4 regions of the Aureimonas sp. AU40 genome follow, and region 2 is predicted to be linked to each of the others. Evidence: riboswitches for the same ligand, from Rfam matches in the RefSeq annotation. Region 2 holds a riboswitch; each other region holds the start of a gene.
What was found. A riboswitch is a leader RNA that binds a small molecule or an ion and turns the genes downstream of it on or off. The one in region 2 is predicted to bind thiamine pyrophosphate.

Region 1 (4,518 bases), on a different contig from region 2:
CCGGCCCAGAAGCCGGACGAGATCGCCAGACCGAGGAGGATGCCCTTCGCCGGCTTCAGCCGCTCGTGCGCGTCGCTTGCCCGACTGTTCGAAGCGCCAACCAGACCGGGCGCGAAACCTGCCGTCAAATGGGACATCTCGAAACCTCGCCTTGCTGCGCTCGCCGACGACGGCACCCCTTAAGGAGCCGAGCCGACACGTGCCTGTTTTGAGAGACTAAGCCCCAGGGCTGAACGGATACTTGCGTCGATCCGTCAAATTGCGTCCATCTTTCGGCGAGCAAGCCGCGCGCGTCGGCTTCGACGGAACACAGTAAATAAAGAATAAAGTTTCGCCTTCGCGTTGATTGCGGGTGAGAAGCGCAGCGCGTAAAAGAGCACGAGTTCCATGCTGCATCTGCGAAGAAGCAGTTCGGCGATCATGACTTAGCCAAGGATGGATTGTGCCATGCACGACATGCCGCTCCCCGAACGCTCCGCCCTGAAACTCGCCGTGATCGGCACGGGCTATGTCGGTCTCGTTTCCGGCGCCTGCCTGGCCGAGGCCGGTCACCATGTCATCTGCGTCGATCAGGTTCCGGCCAAGATCGAGAAGCTGCGCGCCGGCCTCATTCCCATCTACGAGCCGGGGCTGGACGAGGTCGTCCACCGCAACGCGGCAGCCGGTCGCCTGGGCTTCACCACCAATATCGCGGAAGCCGTATCGGGCGCCGACATCGTCATGATCGCGGTCGGCACGCCGACCCGCAAGCTCGACGGCAATGCCGACCTTCAATATGTCTTCGCCGCCAGCCGCGACATCGCCCGCGCGCTGAGTCACCCGGCCGTGATCGTGACGAAGTCCACCGTGCCGGCCGGCACGGGCATGGAGATCAAGCGGATCATCGCGCGCGAAAATCCGACGCTGGATTTCGACATCGCCTCGAACCCGGAATTCCTGCGCGAGGGCAACGCGCTGTCCGATTTCATGAAGCCCGACCGCATCGTGGTCGGCACGGAAACGGAGCGCGCCCGCGCCATGATGGAGGCGCTCTACCGCCCGTTCACCGCCCAGGGCTTCGAGCTGATCTCGACCGACATCGTCTCGGCCGAGCTCATCAAATATGCCGCCAACACGTTTCTGGCGACGAAGGTCTCCTTCATCAACGAGATGGCCGACATCTGCGAGAAGGTCGGTGGCAATATTTCCGACATCTCGCGCGGCATGGGCTCGGACAAGCGCATCGGCCGCGCCTTCCTGCAGCCCGGCCCCGGCTATGGCGGCTCCTGCTTCCCGAAGGATACGCTCGCCATGGTCCATATCGGCGAGAAGGCGCTGAGCCCGGCGACCATCGTGGAGGCCGTGATCGCGGTGAACCGCGCCCGGCCGCATCGCATGGTGGCCAAGGTCGTGGCGGCCGCCGGCGGCGACGTGCGTGGCAAGACGGTCGCCTTGCTTGGTCTCACCTTCAAGCCCGAGACCGACGACGTGCGCGACAGCGTGGCCGTTCTGGTGGCCGAACAGCTCGCCGGCCAGGGCGCGCTGGTGCGCGCCTACGACCCGCAGGGCATGGACCATGCGCGCGAGCTTCTGGGCGAGGCGGTGGACTATGCGCCGAGCATGGACGCCGCGTTGGACCGGGCCGATCTCTGCGTGCTCGCCACCGAATGGCGCGAGTTCGCCGAGCGCCCGCTGGCCGACTACAAGCGGCTCCTGCGCACGCCCATGATCGTCGACTTCCGAAACGTCTTCGTGCCGGCCGAAGTGGCGAAGGCGGGGCTCGGTTATCTCTCGATCGGCCGGGCCGGCGTGCCCGCGCCCGAGCTTCTGCCGGCCTGAGACATCGGGACGAGACCGGTGGGCAGAGGATGGGCTAGGGATTTTGGCCTGTTCACGAAGAGCAAGGCTTGAGGGATGCCGGTGGCTTCGCTCAAGCAAGCGCGACGACGGGGCGGGACAAAGGGCTCAAGGCATCCAATCCCGGTAGGTTTCGTTCCAAGTCCCAAGAGACTGCTTACGACCCGGTCGGGTCCGGCAGTTTGGCGACGTTCCGCCGCCGTCCAAAGGCGAGCCGTTCCACACGGGCAGAGGTTCGTCTGTCGCTATGGACACTGGGACTGTTGCTCGTCTTCGCCGATACGTTCTCGCATCCCGAGCGTTTGGCGGCACGCGAACGACGAGGCATCACGCGGCACCGTTCCGCCGTCGAACGGCACGCTTTGGGCCGCCCCCCCCCCTGGGCGCTTCGGTTGACAAAGCAGAACGAGGCCGGCATCACTTGGCTCATTCCGAGGGGTGTGCCGCGAGGCGCTGAGATGGCGGGAGCCGAACCCTTGAACCTGATCCGGGTCATACCGGCGTAGGAACGGGAATGGGCGGCGCTCTGCTGCCCGCGCACCTTCTTCGCTTCACTCCGGATCTCTTGCGGACCCTGCTTTGGGGCTGAGGAGATCGCATGCGCCACCATCCGCCCTGCCGCCCCGACTGGCCCCGCCTCGCCTGCTGCGGGGTCTAGGCCGATATGCGCGCCCTTCGCGCTACCCTGTTCGGGCTTCTAGCGGTGCTTCTGGCCTGGGGGCTCTTCGTCGCGCTGGCGCAGCCGCCGCCCTACATGCTGCCCGGGCCGCTTCGGGTCGCCGAGGTGCTCTGGACACGCGCCGGCTTTCTTCTGGCCAATGGCTGGCTGACCCTGATCGAGACGGTGCTCGGCCTCCTATTCGGCTCGCTGGCCGGCGCGCTGGCGGGGCTTGGCGTGGTGCTCTGGCCGCGCCTCGGGCGCGTGGCCTGGCCGCTGCTTCTCGTGCTCCAGGCCATGCCGGTCTTCGCGCTGGCGCCCCTGCTCGTGCTTTGGCTCGGATTCGGCCTCGCTTCGAAGGTCATGATGGCCTCGCTGGTTCTGTTCTTTCCCGTCGCCTCGGCCTTCGCGGACGGGCTGCGACGCACCGAGCCCGAACTGCTCGACGCCACCGCGCTCACCGTGGCGAGCCACTGGCAGACGCTGCGCTTCGTTCGCATTCCGCTCGCCATGCCGGCGCTGATCACCGGCCTTCGCGTCGCCGCCCCCCTTGCCCCGCTCGGCGCGGTGATCGGCGAATGGGTCGGCGCCTCGGGCGGGCTCGGCTTCGTGATGATCCAGGCCAATGCCCGGATGCAAACCGACCTGATGTTCGCGGCGCTGGCCATCCTCGCCGCGATGACGCTGGCGCTGCGCGCACTGGTGGACGAGTTCGCCCCCCGCCTCGCCCCTTGGGCCGCCGAAAGCGGCCCCTCCCCCTTTCCCTCCCTCCTTCGAAGAAAGTCCTCCTGATGCGTCCTTTCCTCTCGGCCGCCGCGCTGGCCGTCTCGCTCCTGGCGACGCCGGCTCTCGCAGCCGACAAGCTGACCGTCCTGCTCGAATGGTTCGTGAACCCCGACCATGCGCCGCTGGTCGTCGCCAAGGAGAAGGGCATCTTCGCCAGCCACGGGCTGGACGTGGAACTGGTGCCGCCGGCCGACCCGTCCGCGCCGCCGCGCCTTCTGGCGGCGGGCCAGGCCGATATCGCACTCCACTACCAGCCGAGCCTGATGCTCGACCATGCGGCCGGGCTGCCGCTCGTGCGCTTCGGCACGCTGGTGGAAACGCCGCTCAACACGGTCGCGGTGCTGGCGAACGGGCCGATCAAGACGCTGGCCGATCTGAAGGGCAAGCGCATCGGCTATTCCGTTGCGGGCGTGGAGGAGGCGGTTCTCTCCGCCATGCTCGGCTCGGCCGGCCTCGCTTTGCCCGACGTCGAGCTGGTGAACGTCAACTTCGCGCTCACCGCCTCGCTCAGCGCCGGCAATGTGGACGCCACGATCGGCTCCTATCGCAATTTCGAGGCGACGCAGATGCGGCTCGAAAAGCACGAGGGTCGCTTCTTCTTTCCCGAGGAGAACGGCGTGCCGCCCTATGACGAGCTGATCTACGTCACGCGCCGCGATCTGGCCACCGACCCGCGCCTGCCGCGCTTCCTCGACGCGGTGGAAGAGGCGACGCTCTTCCTCACCAACCATCCCGACGAGGCGCTTCAGCTTTTCCTCAAGGCCTATCCCGATCTCGACGACACGCTGAACCGCACCGCCTTCGCCGACACGCTGCCGCGCTTCGCCAAGCGCCCCGGCGCGCTGGACACGGCCGGCATGAACCGCTTCGCCGGCTTCCTCAAGGACAAGGGGCTGATCCCCGCCGTGCCGCCGATCGCGGATTATGCGGTGGAGCTGAAGCGGTGATCCCGGTCGCGCTGACCATCGCGGGCTCGGATTCGGGGGGCGGCGCGGGCATCCAGGCCGATCTCAAGACCTTCTCCGCGCTTGGCGTCTTCGGCACCAGCGTTCTCACCGCCGTCACCGCGCAGAACACGCGCGGCGTCACCGCCGTCGAGACGCTCCCCCCCGCCATCGTCGCCGCGCAGATCGACGCCGTGCTCGGCGACTTCACGGTGGGCGGCATCAAGATCGGCATGGTGTCGAGCGAGCCGGTGATCCGCACGATCGCCGAGCGCCTGCGCGCCCATGGGCGGC
Region 2 (4,518 bases):
ACCTAGCCGAATGCGTTCGGCTTGCGACCGTCCTTGAGGCTATGCGATTCGAAGCGCCGCCAGCGCGGGAGACCTTCCTCAGCTTCGAACAGTCGGCCGCGATCATCGCCAGGGCTATCGAGATGAAGCGACCGAGCATTGCCATCGCCCAGGCCCTCCAGTTCGAACTGACGCTCCGCCAGATCGATGTCATCGGAATCTGGACGATCGTGGAGGACGGCAGCAAGGCAGGGATCGTTCATCTCGGCCGACGTTGGTCCGGCGGGCTTCTCTGGAGCGAGATCGATTCGACCGGCATCCTACGCAAGCGCACCACCAAGACCGGCCAGCAAGCCGTCCATGATACGAATGCCTATCCGCTTGTGGCCCAGGTGCTCGCCCTCGTGCCGGCAGAGAAGCGCGTCGGCCCTATCATCGTGAACGAGACAACTGGACTACCCTATCGCTACCGGAACTTCATGCAGATGTGGCGCGCCATCGCTACCAAAGCCGGAGTTCCAAAAACGGTCTGGAGCCGAGACAGCCGGGCCGGGGGCGTCACGGAGGGCACCGACGCAGGCGTGGATTTGGAGGCGATGCGGCATCACGCAAATCACAGCCAAGCCGCGACCACTGCCCTTTACAGCCGCAAAACCTTGGAGAAAACGAGAGGCGTGGCAGCAGCCCGGATTGCCGCTCGGAACAGACCGAAAACGGCAGGGTAACAACGCCGTCGCAACATGGTCGCAATGTGCGACCCAGTACGTAGGCTAGAGCACTGAGTTCGTTGGTGATCCCAATAGGATTCGAACCTATGACCCCCAGATTAGGAATCTGGTGCTCTATCCTGCTGAGCTATGGGACCCTCAGAGACTTATAGCGGACGCGGCGGGGTTGGCCAAGGGTGGGCGCTGCATTCGCTGGGTCAGCGGCGCGCCGGGTCGGCTTGGAGAAGAAGGATCGCGCGGCCGGTTTCCAGGCCGAGGCGGATCGGGCCGGTCGCTTCGTTGGACTGGGTCAGGATCGAGGGGAAGGGAATGTCCACGCGGGCGAGCGGAAAGCGCGCGCCCTCGACCGTCAGGCCTGTGAGGTCGGTGAACTTGAGCAGCGAGAATTGCGCGCCCGGCGCGGCCTCGATCTCCATCCAGCCGGGGCGCAGCGGCAGGGCGTGCTCGATCCCGTCGAACAGCGCAAGCCTCAGGGCGGGGTCTGCCTCTACCTCCCGCAAAGCGATGACCAGATGGGAAAAGGCGTGGTCGCTGCGCCCGCCTAGCGCACCGACAAGGAGAAGGTCGCATCCGCCGCGAAGCTTCGCGGCTTCGATCGCGAGTTCGCCGTCGGTGCGATCCTTGTCGCGCGGAAAGGCCTCGCGCGCCATCGCGCAGTCGCGCAGCGCAGCCGGCGGCTCGGGCGGGGCGGAGTCGAAATCGCCGATCCAGAGTTCGGGGCAGAGACCCAGCGCCACGGCATGCGCAATGCCGCCATCCGCCGCGATCACGCGACGGCCGGCAACGGCTTGGCGCAGCGCGGGCGTCGGGTCGATCGGCCCGGCCAGAAGGATGGCAAAACGGCTCATGTGAATTCCTCCGAACCTCCGTCGGCCCCCACCCGCGAGATGGGGCCAGTTCGGTTGCGGCATGCAAGACCGACCCGAGCGGTATCACGCCCGACCGGAAAGCCGCGAGGGCAGCCCGCCTTGCAAGGGTTTCGATCAACGCCTCATAGGGTGGAGCCAGGCCGAATGCCAGGGGGCAGGCCGGCCCCCGCGCTGGGGTCCGATGGTGCCGTCCGCTGCCTGAACCTGGCTGAACGCGATGCGGCTCAATGCTCCGCAAGGTTTGGTCAGCGCCGGCTAGCAAGTGACGATCGACAGGCGCCTGCCCCTCCTCGGCCCCGCGCCCCAAACGCCCTTGCCGCGTTTCCTCTGCCCCGCTAGTTAAGATCCCGCTCACACGGGGTGCCCTTCGGGGCTGAGAGGCGCTACGGCCCAACCCGACGAACCTGATCCGGCTCGCACCGGCGGAGGGATGGAGAGCGTCGCGGCACTGGCCCGAAGGCGTTTTCGTTCATCTGAAACCATGGAGAACGGGATGCTTCGCCCTGCCCTCGCCGCCGGACTTCTGGCCTCCCTCGCGGGTCTTTCCCCTGCACTGGCGCAGGACGGCGGCAAGCCGGTTCTCACTGTCTATACCTACGAGAGCTTCGTACCGGATTGGGGTCCCGGCCCCAAGGTCGAGGCGGCCTTCGAGGCCGAATGCGGCTGCGACCTGCGCTTCGTCGGGCTGGAGGATGGCGTCGCCATTCTCAACCGGCTGAAGCTGGAGGGCGAGAGTACACAGGCCGACATCGCGCTTGGCCTCACCGCAGAGCTGGTGCCGGAGTTCAAGAAGACCGGGCTTTTCGCGCCCTCAGGGGTCGATCTGTCGCCGCTCGCCATTCCCGGCGGCTTCTCGGACGATGTGTTCGTGCCCTTCGACTATTCCTATCTCGCCTTCGTCTACGACACGGAGGTGGTGAAGACCCCGCCCGCCAGCCTGGACGAGCTGGTGAACGGCGATCCCGAGCAGAAGATCGCGATCCAAGATCCGCGCACCTCGACGCCCGGTCTCGGCTTTCTTCTTTGGATGAAGGCGGTCTATGGCGATGGTGCCGAGGAAAAGTGGCGCACGCTTTCGCGCCGCATCCTGACCGTGACGCCCGGCTGGAGCGAGGCCTACGGGCTCTTCACCAAGGGCGAGGTGCCGATGGTACTCTCCTACACCACCTCCCCCGCCTATCATCAGATCGAGGAAGGCACCGAGCGCTACAAGGCGGCGGCCTTCTCGGAGGGGCACTATCTCCAGGTGGAGCTTGCGGGCCGGCTGCGCACGTCGAAACAGCCCGAGCTCGCGCAGCGCTTCCTCGCCTTCACCCTGACGCCTGCTTTCCAGAAGCTGATCCCGACCGGCAATTGGGCCCTGCCCGCCACCAAACCCGCCGAGCCGCTGCCGCCGGCCTTCGAAACGCTGGTGCAGCCGGCCAAGCCGCTGGCGATCGATGCCGAGACGGTGGCCACCCATCGCGAAGCCTGGACGGCCGAATGGCTTCGCGCGCTGGGGCGTTGAGCGGGACGCAGCCGGCCGCAGGCTTGTCGGCGGACCGCCTTTTGCGCACGGGCGGTCGAAGCGTTTGAACCGAAGCGCCGAGCAGGATCGCCTGTTTCTGTCCGCTGCCGACCGGCGCTTTCGGCGCGGGGCGGCATTGGGTGCGCTTGCGCTTGTTCTGGCCTTCCTGTTCGCGCCCTTCCTGATCCTGGGCACCGGGACGGAGGGGCTGGCGCCGGCGCTGGCGAGCCTCACCGATCCCTATCTCCTCGGCGTCATCCGCTTCACGCTGACCCAGGCGATCCTTTCGACGCTGCTGTCCCTCCTGTTCGGCGTTCCCTTCGCCCTGGCGCTGCATCGCAACCGCCTGCCCGGCCGCGCGCTTCTCCTGAAGCTTCTGCTCCTGCCGCAGGCGCTGCCCGTGCTGGTCGGCGCGCTGGGGCTCGTCACGGTGTTCGGGCGAAACGGCGTGGTGGCCGATCTCATGGTCTGGGCCGGGCTTCCCCGCCCCTCGATCTACGGCCTGCCCGGCATTCTCATCGCCCATGTCTTCTTCAACATGCCGCTGGTGACGCGCATGGCGATGGGCGGGTTGCAGGCGGTGCCGGCGGAAAGCTGGAGGCTCGCGGGCCAATTGGCGCTGTCGCCGCTCGCGACCTTTCGCCTCGTGGAAGCGCCCGCGCTCCGCGCCGTGCTGCCGGGCGCGGCCGCCCTCGTCTTCATGCTCTGCTTCACGAGCTTCACCCTGGTTCTGGTGCTCGGCGGTGGGCCGGCGGGGACGACGCTTCAGGTCGCGATCTATCAGGCACTGCGCTATGACTTCGCGCCCGGCCGCGCGCTGGCGCTGGCCTTGGCGCAGGTCGCCCTCGTCGCGCTGTTCCTGCTGCCGACCATCGTAGCGCGCGCGGGCGGGGCCCTCGGTGGCTTCGGGCTCGGCGCACCGCAGCGCCGCTTCGACCCGCCCGCCCCGCTCAAACGCGCCGCCGACTGGCTGGTGCTGACCCTCGGCCTTCTGTTCCTACTGGCGCCCTTCGCCGCGATCGTCTGGAGCGGGTTGCAGGCCGATCTCGGCAGGCTCGTCGCCGATCCACAGTTCCAGCGTGCTGCGCTGACCAGCCTCGCCATCGCCGGCAGCGCGACGGTGCTGGGTCTCACCTTGTCGCTGGCCCTCGTCCTGTCCTCCGGCCTGTCGGGCGGGCTTGGGCTGGTCCTGCGCCTCGTGCCGGCGCTCGGGCTCGTGGTGCCCTCGATCGTCATCGGTGCGGGCTGGTTTCTGGCGCTCCGCCTGCTCGGGGACGTCACGCGCTTTGCGCCCTTCGTCGCGGTGCTCTCCAACGCCATGGTGATCCTGCCCTATGCCACGCGCATTCTGGCACCGGAGGCCGAGGCGGCGGCCGTTGGGGCCGGGCGTCTGGCCTCCAGCCTCGGCCTTCGCGGCTGGGCGCGGCTGCGGCAT
Region 3 (4,518 bases), on a different contig from region 2:
TCCGGCTCGCCAGCCCAGCCTCCCCGGCCTCCGAACCGCCCTCTTCGCCGGCCAAATGGGAGGCAGACGATCAGCGGAGAACAGCATGTCGCCCCTTCTCACCCGCCGCCGATTCGGTGCCCTTGCCGGCGCCGGTCTCGCCTCCGGTTTCCTCCCGGCCTTCGCCGGGCAGGCGAGGGGCGAGGACGCGTTGAACGCGCTTCTGGCCGATATCGAAAAGCGCTTCTCGGCCCGACTCGGCGCCTTCGTTCACGACACCGGCTCGGGTCGGCGCTGGGCGCGGCGGGCGGACGAGCGCTTTCCCCTGTGCTCGACCTTCAAGGTCGTCGCGGCGGCGGGGCTGCTGGCGCGGGTGGACCGGGGCGAGGCGGACCTGTCGCGCCGCGTGGTGATCGCGAAGTCCGACCTCGTCACCTATTCGCCCGTGACCGAGAAACAGGTCGGCGGCGAGGGCATGACGCTGGCCGAGATCTGCGCGGCCGCGATCACCCGAAGCGACAACACGGCCGGCAACGTCCTGATCGACCAGCTCGGCGGGCCGGAGGGCGTCACGCGCTTCGCCCGCTCGCTCGGCGACGAGACCTTCCGGCTCGATCGGCGCGAGACCGACCTCAACGAGGCGACGCCCGGCGACCCCCGCGACACGACCAGCCCCGCCGCGATGACGAAGACGCTGCACGCGCTCCTGTTCGAGGACCATCTCAAGGACGTCTCGCGCTGGCGACTCGCCGAGTGGATGGTGGCCAACCAGACGGGCGGCGCCAAGCTTCGCGCCGGTCTGCCCAAGAGTTGGCACATCGGCGACAAGACCGGCGGCGGCGACCACGGCACGATGAACGACATCGCCGTGCTCTGGCCCCCCGAAGGCGCGCCGATCGTGGCGAGCCTTTATCTCACGGAAACCGAGGCTTCCTTCGACGAGCGCAACGCCGCCTTCGCCGAGATCGGCAACGCGCTGGCCAGGATCGTGCGGAGATAGGCGGCCAAAGGCGCCGAGCGGGACTGCCGTCGCCCGCAGAGCGCCGAGTGCGAAGGCGGCTCGATGCATGGGCTGGCATTGAGGCTGAACAGGCCGGCAAAACCTTCGCCGTGCCCCGGCGGCGCTCGACCTTGTGAGAATACGGCCCAGCGCGAAGACGAAGAGGAATTGCGGGCCCCCTCCGACTTTGCCTTCGCGCTCCGGCCGCTCGCCTGCGTGCTCACGCCGCTCTTGAGTTCGGGGCGAGACGCGCCAGTTCCATGAAGCTGTCATGAACCAGCGACAGGCCTTGCGCCGGATCGGCGGATCGGGTTCCGAGGCTGCGGGCGACGTCGCCCGGGCGACCCGTTGGCCTGTCCGCGCCGATCCGCCTTGGGGCGTCACTGATGGACCTGCCTGGGTGACGCGAGACCTGTCCCTGGTTCATAACAGCCTCAAGGCTCGATCGGAGAATCGCATTGGTGCAAGCAGGCAACGTCACCTACCGTTCGGAGACCGACCTCCCGGAAACGGTGGCCGTGTTTCCCCTGACCGGCGCGCTGCTTCTGCCGGGCGGGCAGATGCCGCTGAACATCTTCGAACCGCGCTATCTCGCGCTGATCGACGATGCCATGACGGGCGCGCGGGTGATCGGCATGATCCAGCCGCGCCTCGACGGCGCGCTGCAGCCCTCCGGCGAGCCGGAGCTTTGCGCCGTCGGATGCCTGGGGCGCATCACCTCGCTGACCGAGACCGGCGACGGGCGCTATCTCCTCAACCTGCAGGGCATCGCGCGCTTCCGGGTGATCGAGGAGCACGAGAGCGCCGAGCCCTTCCGCCTCTGCCGCATCAAGCCCTTCGCCAGCGATCTGGAGTCCGGCGAGGGCGAGGAGGAGGTGGACCGCGACGCGCTTCTGAAAGCCTTCCGTTCCTATCTCCAGGCCAACCAGCTGGAGGCCGATTGGGAAAGCGTGTCCAAGGCCTCCAACGAGACGCTGGTCAACGCCCTGTCGATGATGTCGCCCTATGGCGCGGCCGAGAAGCAGGCGCTTCTGGAAGCCCCCGACCTCAAGACGCGGGCCGAGACGCTGGTCGCCATCACCGAGATCGCCCTGGTGCGCGAGGGCAGCGAGGACGGAAACGGCTCGCAGACCCTGCAATAGGCGAACCGGGAGACCGTTCGGGCTCTTGGCCGGGTCGGTGCGAGGGCGCCTTTTCGCCGTCGGCCGTCGGCCTGGACCCTTGCGGATAGGACTTCGCATCGCTCGAGTGCGGCGCCTCGCGAAGGTCGAAACAGGCTCTTGCACGGGGCGCGGCGCTTCGAGCCCGAGACTTGGCAGGGTCCGGCCCGGCCTGTATCCAGCCGGCTGAACGCGGCGTTGCCGGAGGCGACGGCAGGCGACCCGACGAAACGAGGAGACTGGCATGGTGGACGACGCGGAACGCAAGGGTCGCCCCGACCCCAAGCTCCTGGAACTCCTGGTCTGCCCGCTGACCAAGACGGGGCTGAGCTATGATTCCGAGCGCAACGAGCTGGTCTCGCGCGCTGCGCGCCTGGCCTATCCCATCCGCAACGGCATCCCGATCATGCTCCCGTCCGAAGCGCGCGAGATCGACTGAGCCCATCGGCCCGGTCTTGACAGACAGAGCCCGTCTGGCCACCCTTCGCGCGTCCGAGGGGTGTCCCATGTGGGGCTGAGATGGCGCGAGCCGAACCCTTTGAACCTGATCCGGGTCATGCCGGCGAAGGGACGGAAAGGGTGCCGCCGCGCGGCATCGCGCCGCCGCTCATCGCAACAGATCCCGGATCTCCTTTTTGTTGGAGATCCTGATGTCCGCTTCCCCCACCCTTCCCGCCACCGTGACCACCGGGCCGATTCGCGGCTCGCGCAAGGTCTATGCCGCGCCGCGCGGCGCGCCGGAGATCCGCGTGCCCTTTCGCGAGATCGCGCTGAGCGACCCGGCCGAGCCGCCTTTGCGCGTCTACGACGCGTCCGGCCCCTACACGGACGCCGACGCCGGCATCGACCTTTCGCGCGGCCTTGCCCCGGTTCGCGACGCCTGGATCGCCGCGCGCGGCTATCCGCTGGTGGAGCCCCGCGCCGTGAGGCCGGAGGACAACGGCCATGTCGGGGCCGACCGGCTGGTCGAGCCTTGCCCCGCCGCCCATGGCGTGCGGCGCGGGCGGGAGGGCGAGCGCGTCACGCAGCTGGAATGGGCGCGGGCGGGAATCGTCACCCCGGAAATGATCTATGTCGCCCATCGCGAGAATCTGGCGCGCGAGGCGGCGCTGGCGGAGGCGGCCGAGCGGCTGGGCGACGGCGAAAGCTTCGGGGCGGCGATCCCCGAATTCGTCACGCCCGAATTCGTGCGCGACGAGGTGGCGCGTGGGCGGGCCATCCTTCCCGCCAACATCAACCATCCCGAGCTCGAGCCGATGGTGATCGGGCGCAACTTCCTGGTGAAGATCAACGCCAATATCGGCAATTCCGCCGTCAGCTCGGGCGTGGCCGAGGAGGTGGAGAAGCTGGTCTGGGCGATCCGCTGGGGCGCCGACACGGTGATGGACCTCTCCACAGGGCGCAACATCCACAATATCCGCTCTTGGATCCTGCGCAATTCGCCGGTGCCGATCGGCACGGTGCCGATCTACCAGGCGCTGGAGAAGGTCGGCGGCGATCCCCTGAAGCTCGACTGGGAGGTGTTCAAGGACACGCTGATCGAGCAGGCCGAGCAGGGCGTCGACTATTTCACCATCCATGCCGGCGTGCGTCTCGCCCATGTGCCGCTGGCCGCCCGGCGCGTCACCGGCATCGTCAGCCGGGGCGGCTCGATCATGGCGCGCTGGTGCCTCTCGAAGCATCGCGAAAGCTTCCTCTACGAGCGCTTCGACGAGATCTGCGAGATCATGCGCCGGTTCGACGTGTCCTTCTCGCTGGGGGACGGGCTGCGGCCGGGCTCGGTGGCGGACGCCAACGACGCCGCGCAGTTCGCCGAACTGGACACGCTGGGCGAGCTGACCAAGATCGCCTGGGATCGGGGCTGTCAGGTCATGGTCGAGGGGCCGGGCCACGTGCCCATGCACAAGATCAAAGCCAATATGGACAAGCAGCTGGCGACCTGCGGCGAGGCACCCTTCTATACGCTGGGACCGCTCGCGACCGATATTGCGCCGGGCTACGACCACATCACCTCCGCCATCGGCGCGGCGCAGATCGGCTGGTTCGGCACGGCCATGCTCTGCTACGTCACGCCCAAGGAGCATCTCGGCCTGCCCGACCGGGACGACGTGAAGACCGGCGTCGTCACCTACAAGATCGCCGCCCATGCCGCCGATCTCGCCAAGGGCCATCCGGCGGCGCGCTTGCGGGATGACGCACTGTCGCGCGCCCGCTTCGACTTCCGCTGGGAGGACCAGTTCAACCTCTCGCTCGACCCCGACACGGCCCGCGCCTTCCACGACGAGACCCTGCCCAAGGAAGCGCACAAGACAGCCCATTTCTGCTCCATGTGCGGGCCGAAATTCTGTTCGATGGAAATCTCCCGCGACCTGAAGCGCG
Region 4 (4,518 bases), on a different contig from region 2:
GCGCGCCATCGCGCTGCCCGGCGCCATCGTGCAGATCGCCGCCGCCACGGGTTTCGGTATGGGTCTCGCCTGGCTGCTCGGCTGGAGCCTGGGAGCCGGCCTCGTCTTCGGCCTCGCGCTGTCGGTCGCCTCGACGGTGGTTCTCCTGCGCGCCATGCAGGAGCGGCGGCTGATCGAAACGGGGCGGGGGCGCATCGCGGTCGGCTGGCTGATCGTGGAAGACCTTGCCATGGTTCTGGCGCTGGTTCTCCTGCCGGCCTTCGCCGGGCCGCTGGGCGGCGACGCGGCCGGTGCCGGCCACGGCATGACCACCGATCTCGGATTCGGCGTGCCGGGCATTCTGCTCGTCACGATCTTCAAGCTCTGCATCTTCGTCGTTCTCATGCTTGTGGTCGGCCGCCGGGTCATCCCATGGCTGCTGCAACTCACGGCGGCTTCGGGCTCGCGCGAGCTGTTCCGGCTCGCGGTGCTGGCCATCGCGCTGGGCGTCGCCTTCGGCGCGGCGACGCTGTTCGGCGTGTCGCTGGCGCTCGGCGCCTTCTTCGCCGGCATGATCATGAGCGAATCCGATCTCAGCCACCGCGCGGCCGAGGATTCGCTGCCGCTGCGCGACGCCTTTGCCGTGCTCTTCTTCGTCTCGGTCGGCATGTTGTTCGATCCGCTGTCGCTGATCGAAGATCCGCTGCCGATCCTGGCGACGCTGCTCATCATCGTCATCGGCAAGTCCGTGGTGGCCTTCGCCATCGTGCGCCTGTTCGGGCATCCAACGGCGACGGCGCTGACCATTTCGGTCTCGTTGGCGCAGATCGGCGAGTTCTCCTTCATCCTCGCGACGCTTGGGCTTAACCTTAAAATCCTGCCGCCCGAGGCGAAAAACCTCATTCTGGGCGGCGCTATCCTGTCGATCGTGCTCAACCCGTTTCTCTTCGCCTGGGTCGATCGATGGCGGCAGACGCAGGAGCGCTCTGCCCTCGGCGGCGCGTCGGAGGAGCCATCCGAGCTCCCGGCGGCGGAAGCGCCGACGCATATTCCGAGCGGCAGCGTGGCGATCGAGGACGATCTCCTGCGCCCGACCGAACAGAAGGGCCATCTCATCCTCGTCGGCTTCGGCCGCGTCGGCTCCAAGATCGCGCGTCGGCTGGCCGATGCCGGTCGGTCCTTCGTCGTCATCGAGGATGCCGACAAGCGCGTTGCGCGGGTGCGCGCGAGCGGGTTCGAGACGGTGGTCGGCAACGCGGTGAAGCCCGAAGTGCTGGAGGCCGCCAACATCGCCGGTGCGCGCGATCTCGTGCTGGCCTTCCCCAACAGTTTCGAGGCCGTCGCGATGATCGCCGCCGCGAAGGCCGCCAATCCCGAGATCCGCATCACGGCGCGCGTCCATTCCGGCGAGCAACGCGAGCGGCTGATCCAGGCCGGGGCCGACATGGTGGTGAACGGCGACGAGGTGACGGCGCAGGCCATCGCAGACCATCTTCTCGACCTCGGTTCCGACGCGCCGGGTGCCCGGGGGCCGCTCCTGCCGGACGAGGCGCCGATCCTTCCCGAACTCACCGGCGCGGGCGAGGGCGAGTTGACACGCCCCACCGAACGCTTACCTTGAGGATAGTCCAGGGGGAGTTCCGCTAGCGGGAACTGAGAGGCCGACGCGATGTTCGGCGACCCCAAGAACCTGATCCAGTTCGCACTGGCGTAGGGATGGAGCGATCTCGACTCCGGCTGGCGCGGCACTTCGAACCTCGATGGTTCGAAAGGGCTTCGCGCCGCTGGAACGCCCCGCCCACAGCCTCGCGCGCCGGGTCGAAATCGGCGGAAGACGAGGCATGCGCGCGACCCATCCTTCACCGACGCTTGCTCACGGGCGCATCGCGGCATGACCGTCCATATTTTAGGCGCCGGCGTCGCCGGGCTCACGACGGCCGCGAGGCTGACGGAGGCGGGGCGCCGCGTGGTGATTCACGAGGCGGCCGGCGAACTCGGCCAGCGCGCGGCATCCTGGCTCGCGGGCGGCATGCTCGCGCCCTATTGCGAAGCGGCGACGGCCGATCCCGCCATCATCGAGCCGGGTCTTCGCGGCATCGACTTCTGGGCCGAACGTGCGCCGGTGAGCCGCAAGGGAACCCTGGTGCTCGCCGCGCCGCGCGACGGCGCCGACCTTCGTCAGTTCGCATCGCGAACGCGCGGGCACCGGATGCTGGACGCGGAAGGTGTGGCGGATCTCGAACCCGATCTCGCCGGCCGATTCCGTCAGGCGCTGTTCTATCCCGACGAAGCCCATCTCGACCCGCGCCAAGCGCTGGCGCTTCTGGTCCGCCGGATCGAGGAGGGCGGCGGCACGGTGCTGTTCGGCTCGCAGGCCGAGCCCGATGCCTTCGCGGACGAGCCGGTGCTGGACTGCCGGGGTCTGAACGCCGAGGTGCCCGGGCTTCGCGGGGTGCGCGGCGAGATGCTCATCATCCGCAGCCGCGATGTGCGCCTGGACCGCCCGGTGCGGCTGCTGCATCCCCGCTGGCCGATCTATGTCGTGCCGCGCGAGGATGGGGTTTTCATGGTCGGCGCGACCATGATCGAAAGCGAACGCGCCGGTCCGATTACCTTGCGCTCGACCGTGGAACTCCTCTCCGCCGTGTTCGCCCTGCACCCCGCTTTCGCCGAGGCCGAGATCCTGGAAACCGGCGCGGCCTGCCGTCCGGCGTTTTCCGACAATCTGCCGCGCGTCACCCGCACCGGCCGGGTCGTCAGCTTCACCGGGCTTTATCGCCACGGCTTCCTTCTGGCGCCGGCCTTGTCGGCCGAGGCCTGTCTCGAAATCCAGTCCCTCATGGAGGCGGCATGATCCTTCATCTCAACGGCGAGCGGCGCGAGGTCGCGTCCGCCACGCTCGATCGGCTTCTCTCTGAACTCGGGGTCGAGCCCGAAACGGTGGCGACCGCAGTGAACCGGGAATTCGTGCCGCGCGCCGAGCGCGCCGAGATCCGGCTTTCGGAGGGCGACGCGGTGGAACTGCTCAGCCCCATGCAGGGAGGCTGACGCCATGCGCATCTACGACCGCGACTATGCCTCTCGCATGATGCTGGGCACCGCACTTTATCCATCCCCGGCCGTGATGCGGGATGCGATCCGCGCAGCTGAGCCCGCGCTGGTCACCGTCTCGCTTCGGCGCGAACAGAATCTCGGCGCCGCGCGCGGCCCCGGCTTCTGGGACGAGCTGCGCGATCTCGGCGCGGACTTCCTGCCCAACACTGCCGGCTGCCACACGGTGAAGGAAGCGGTGACGACGGCTCGGATGGGGCGCGAGCTGCTGGGAACCTCGCTGGTGAAGCTCGAGGTGATCGGCCATGCCGACACGCTGCAACCCGACGTCTTCGGCCTGGTGGAGGCCGCCCGCATCCTGACTGAGGACGGGTTCGAGGTTCTGCCCTACACGACCGAAGACCTCGTCGTGGCCGACCGGCTCTTGGAGGCGGGCTGCCGCGTTCTCATGCCCTGGGCCTCGCCGATCGGCTCGGGGCTCGGGCTGAACAATCGCTATGGGCTGCGCTCGCTGCGCGCGCAGTTTCCCGAGGTCACGCTGATCGTCGATGCCGGGCTGGGCCGCCCGAGCCACGCGGCGGAAGCGCTGGAACTCGGCTATGACGGCGTTCTCCTCAACACGGCCGTCGCCTCGTCGGGCGATCCCGTCGCCATGGCGCGCGCCTTCCGCCTCGCGGTGGAAGCCGGTCGGCTGAGCTTCGAGGCCGGCGCCATGGAGCCCCGCGACATGGCCGCCCCCTCGACCCCCGTTTTCGGAAGGGCCGTTCTGTGAGCCCGAGCTCCTTGGTCCTCGACCCGTTCTATCCCGTGATGCCCGATGCCGATTGGATCGAGCGCATCGTGCCGCTAGGCGTGCGGCTCGTTCAGCTGCGCGCCAAGGACAAGCCCGAGTCGGCGCTGCGAGGAGAAATCCGCCGCTCGCTCGCCGTGTGCCAAGCGCATGGGTGCCAGCTCGTCGTCAACGATCATTGGCGGCTGGCCGCCGATGAGGGGGCGGATTTCATCCATCTCGGCCAGGAGGATCTGGCCGAGGCCGATCTCTCCAGCATCCGCGCCGCCGGCTTGAAGCTCGGCCTCTCCACCCATGACGAGGCGGAACTCGACATCGCGCTCGCGGCCAAGCCTGATTATGTCGCGCTGGGGCCGGTCTGGCCGACGATCCTCAAGCAGATGCCCTGGGCGCCGCAGACGCCCGAGCGCTTGCGCGTCTGGCGCGAGCGGATCGGAAACCTGCCGCTCGTCGCGATCGGCGGGCTGCGACCGGAACGTGCGCCGGAGGTTTTTCGGCATGGCGCCGACTGCACTGCCGTCGTGACCGACATCACGCTGCATGCCGACCCGGAGGCACGCGTGCGGGAGTGGATCGCATTGACGCGCGGGGCCGGTGCAACCAGCTAAGCGAAGGCATGCAACCTTAAATCGGTGCACCGCAGCACTTTTAAGTTGCATTTATCTGCAACCCTAATAACGTTCTCCTGCGTAGGATAT

Region 1: linked by a shared signal. The riboswitch ahead of AUL32_RS10505 (ABC transporter permease) and the one ahead of thiB (thiamine ABC transporter substrate binding subunit) in region 2 are both predicted to bind thiamine pyrophosphate.
Region 3: linked by a shared signal. The riboswitch ahead of thiC (phosphomethylpyrimidine synthase ThiC) and the one ahead of thiB (thiamine ABC transporter substrate binding subunit) in region 2 are both predicted to bind thiamine pyrophosphate.
Region 4: linked by a shared signal. The riboswitch ahead of AUL32_RS05575 (FAD-dependent oxidoreductase) and the one ahead of thiB (thiamine ABC transporter substrate binding subunit) in region 2 are both predicted to bind thiamine pyrophosphate.

What each region holds. Positions count from the first base shown of each region.
Region 1 is NZ_BBWL01000031.1:29,216-33,733, forward strand. It holds gene AUL32_RS25220 (hypothetical protein) at 1-137, opposite strand, end outside; gene AUL32_RS10500 (UDP-glucose dehydrogenase family protein) at 448-1,818, shown strand; TPP riboswitch at 2,261-2,362, shown strand; gene AUL32_RS10505 (ABC transporter permease) at 2,501-3,286, shown strand; gene AUL32_RS10510 (ABC transporter substrate-binding protein) at 3,283-4,227, shown strand; gene thiD (bifunctional hydroxymethylpyrimidine kinase/phosphomethylpyrimidine kinase) at 4,224-4,518, shown strand, end outside.
Region 2 is NZ_BBWL01000003.1:7,086-11,603, reverse strand. It holds gene AUL32_RS01320 (hypothetical protein) at 1-704, shown strand, start outside; tRNA gene AUL32_RS01315 (tRNA-Arg) at 768-844, opposite strand; gene AUL32_RS01310 (thiamine diphosphokinase) at 905-1,555, opposite strand; TPP riboswitch at 1,923-2,024, shown strand; gene thiB (thiamine ABC transporter substrate binding subunit) at 2,070-3,083, shown strand; gene AUL32_RS01300 (ABC transporter permease subunit) at 3,148-4,518, shown strand, end outside.
Region 3 is NZ_BBWL01000039.1:41,841-46,358, forward strand. It holds gene bla (class A beta-lactamase) at 86-979, shown strand; gene AUL32_RS12925 (LON peptidase substrate-binding domain-containing protein) at 1,441-2,121, shown strand; gene AUL32_RS12930 (Trm112 family protein) at 2,384-2,578, shown strand; TPP riboswitch at 2,625-2,727, shown strand; gene thiC (phosphomethylpyrimidine synthase ThiC) at 2,790-4,518, shown strand, end outside.
Region 4 is NZ_BBWL01000015.1:82,443-86,960, forward strand. It holds gene ybaL (YbaL family putative K(+) efflux transporter) at 1-1,600, shown strand, start outside; TPP riboswitch at 1,601-1,713, shown strand; gene AUL32_RS05575 (FAD-dependent oxidoreductase) at 1,871-2,833, shown strand; gene thiS (sulfur carrier protein ThiS) at 2,830-3,027, shown strand; gene AUL32_RS05585 (thiazole synthase) at 3,032-3,802, shown strand; gene AUL32_RS05590 (thiamine phosphate synthase) at 3,814-4,428, shown strand.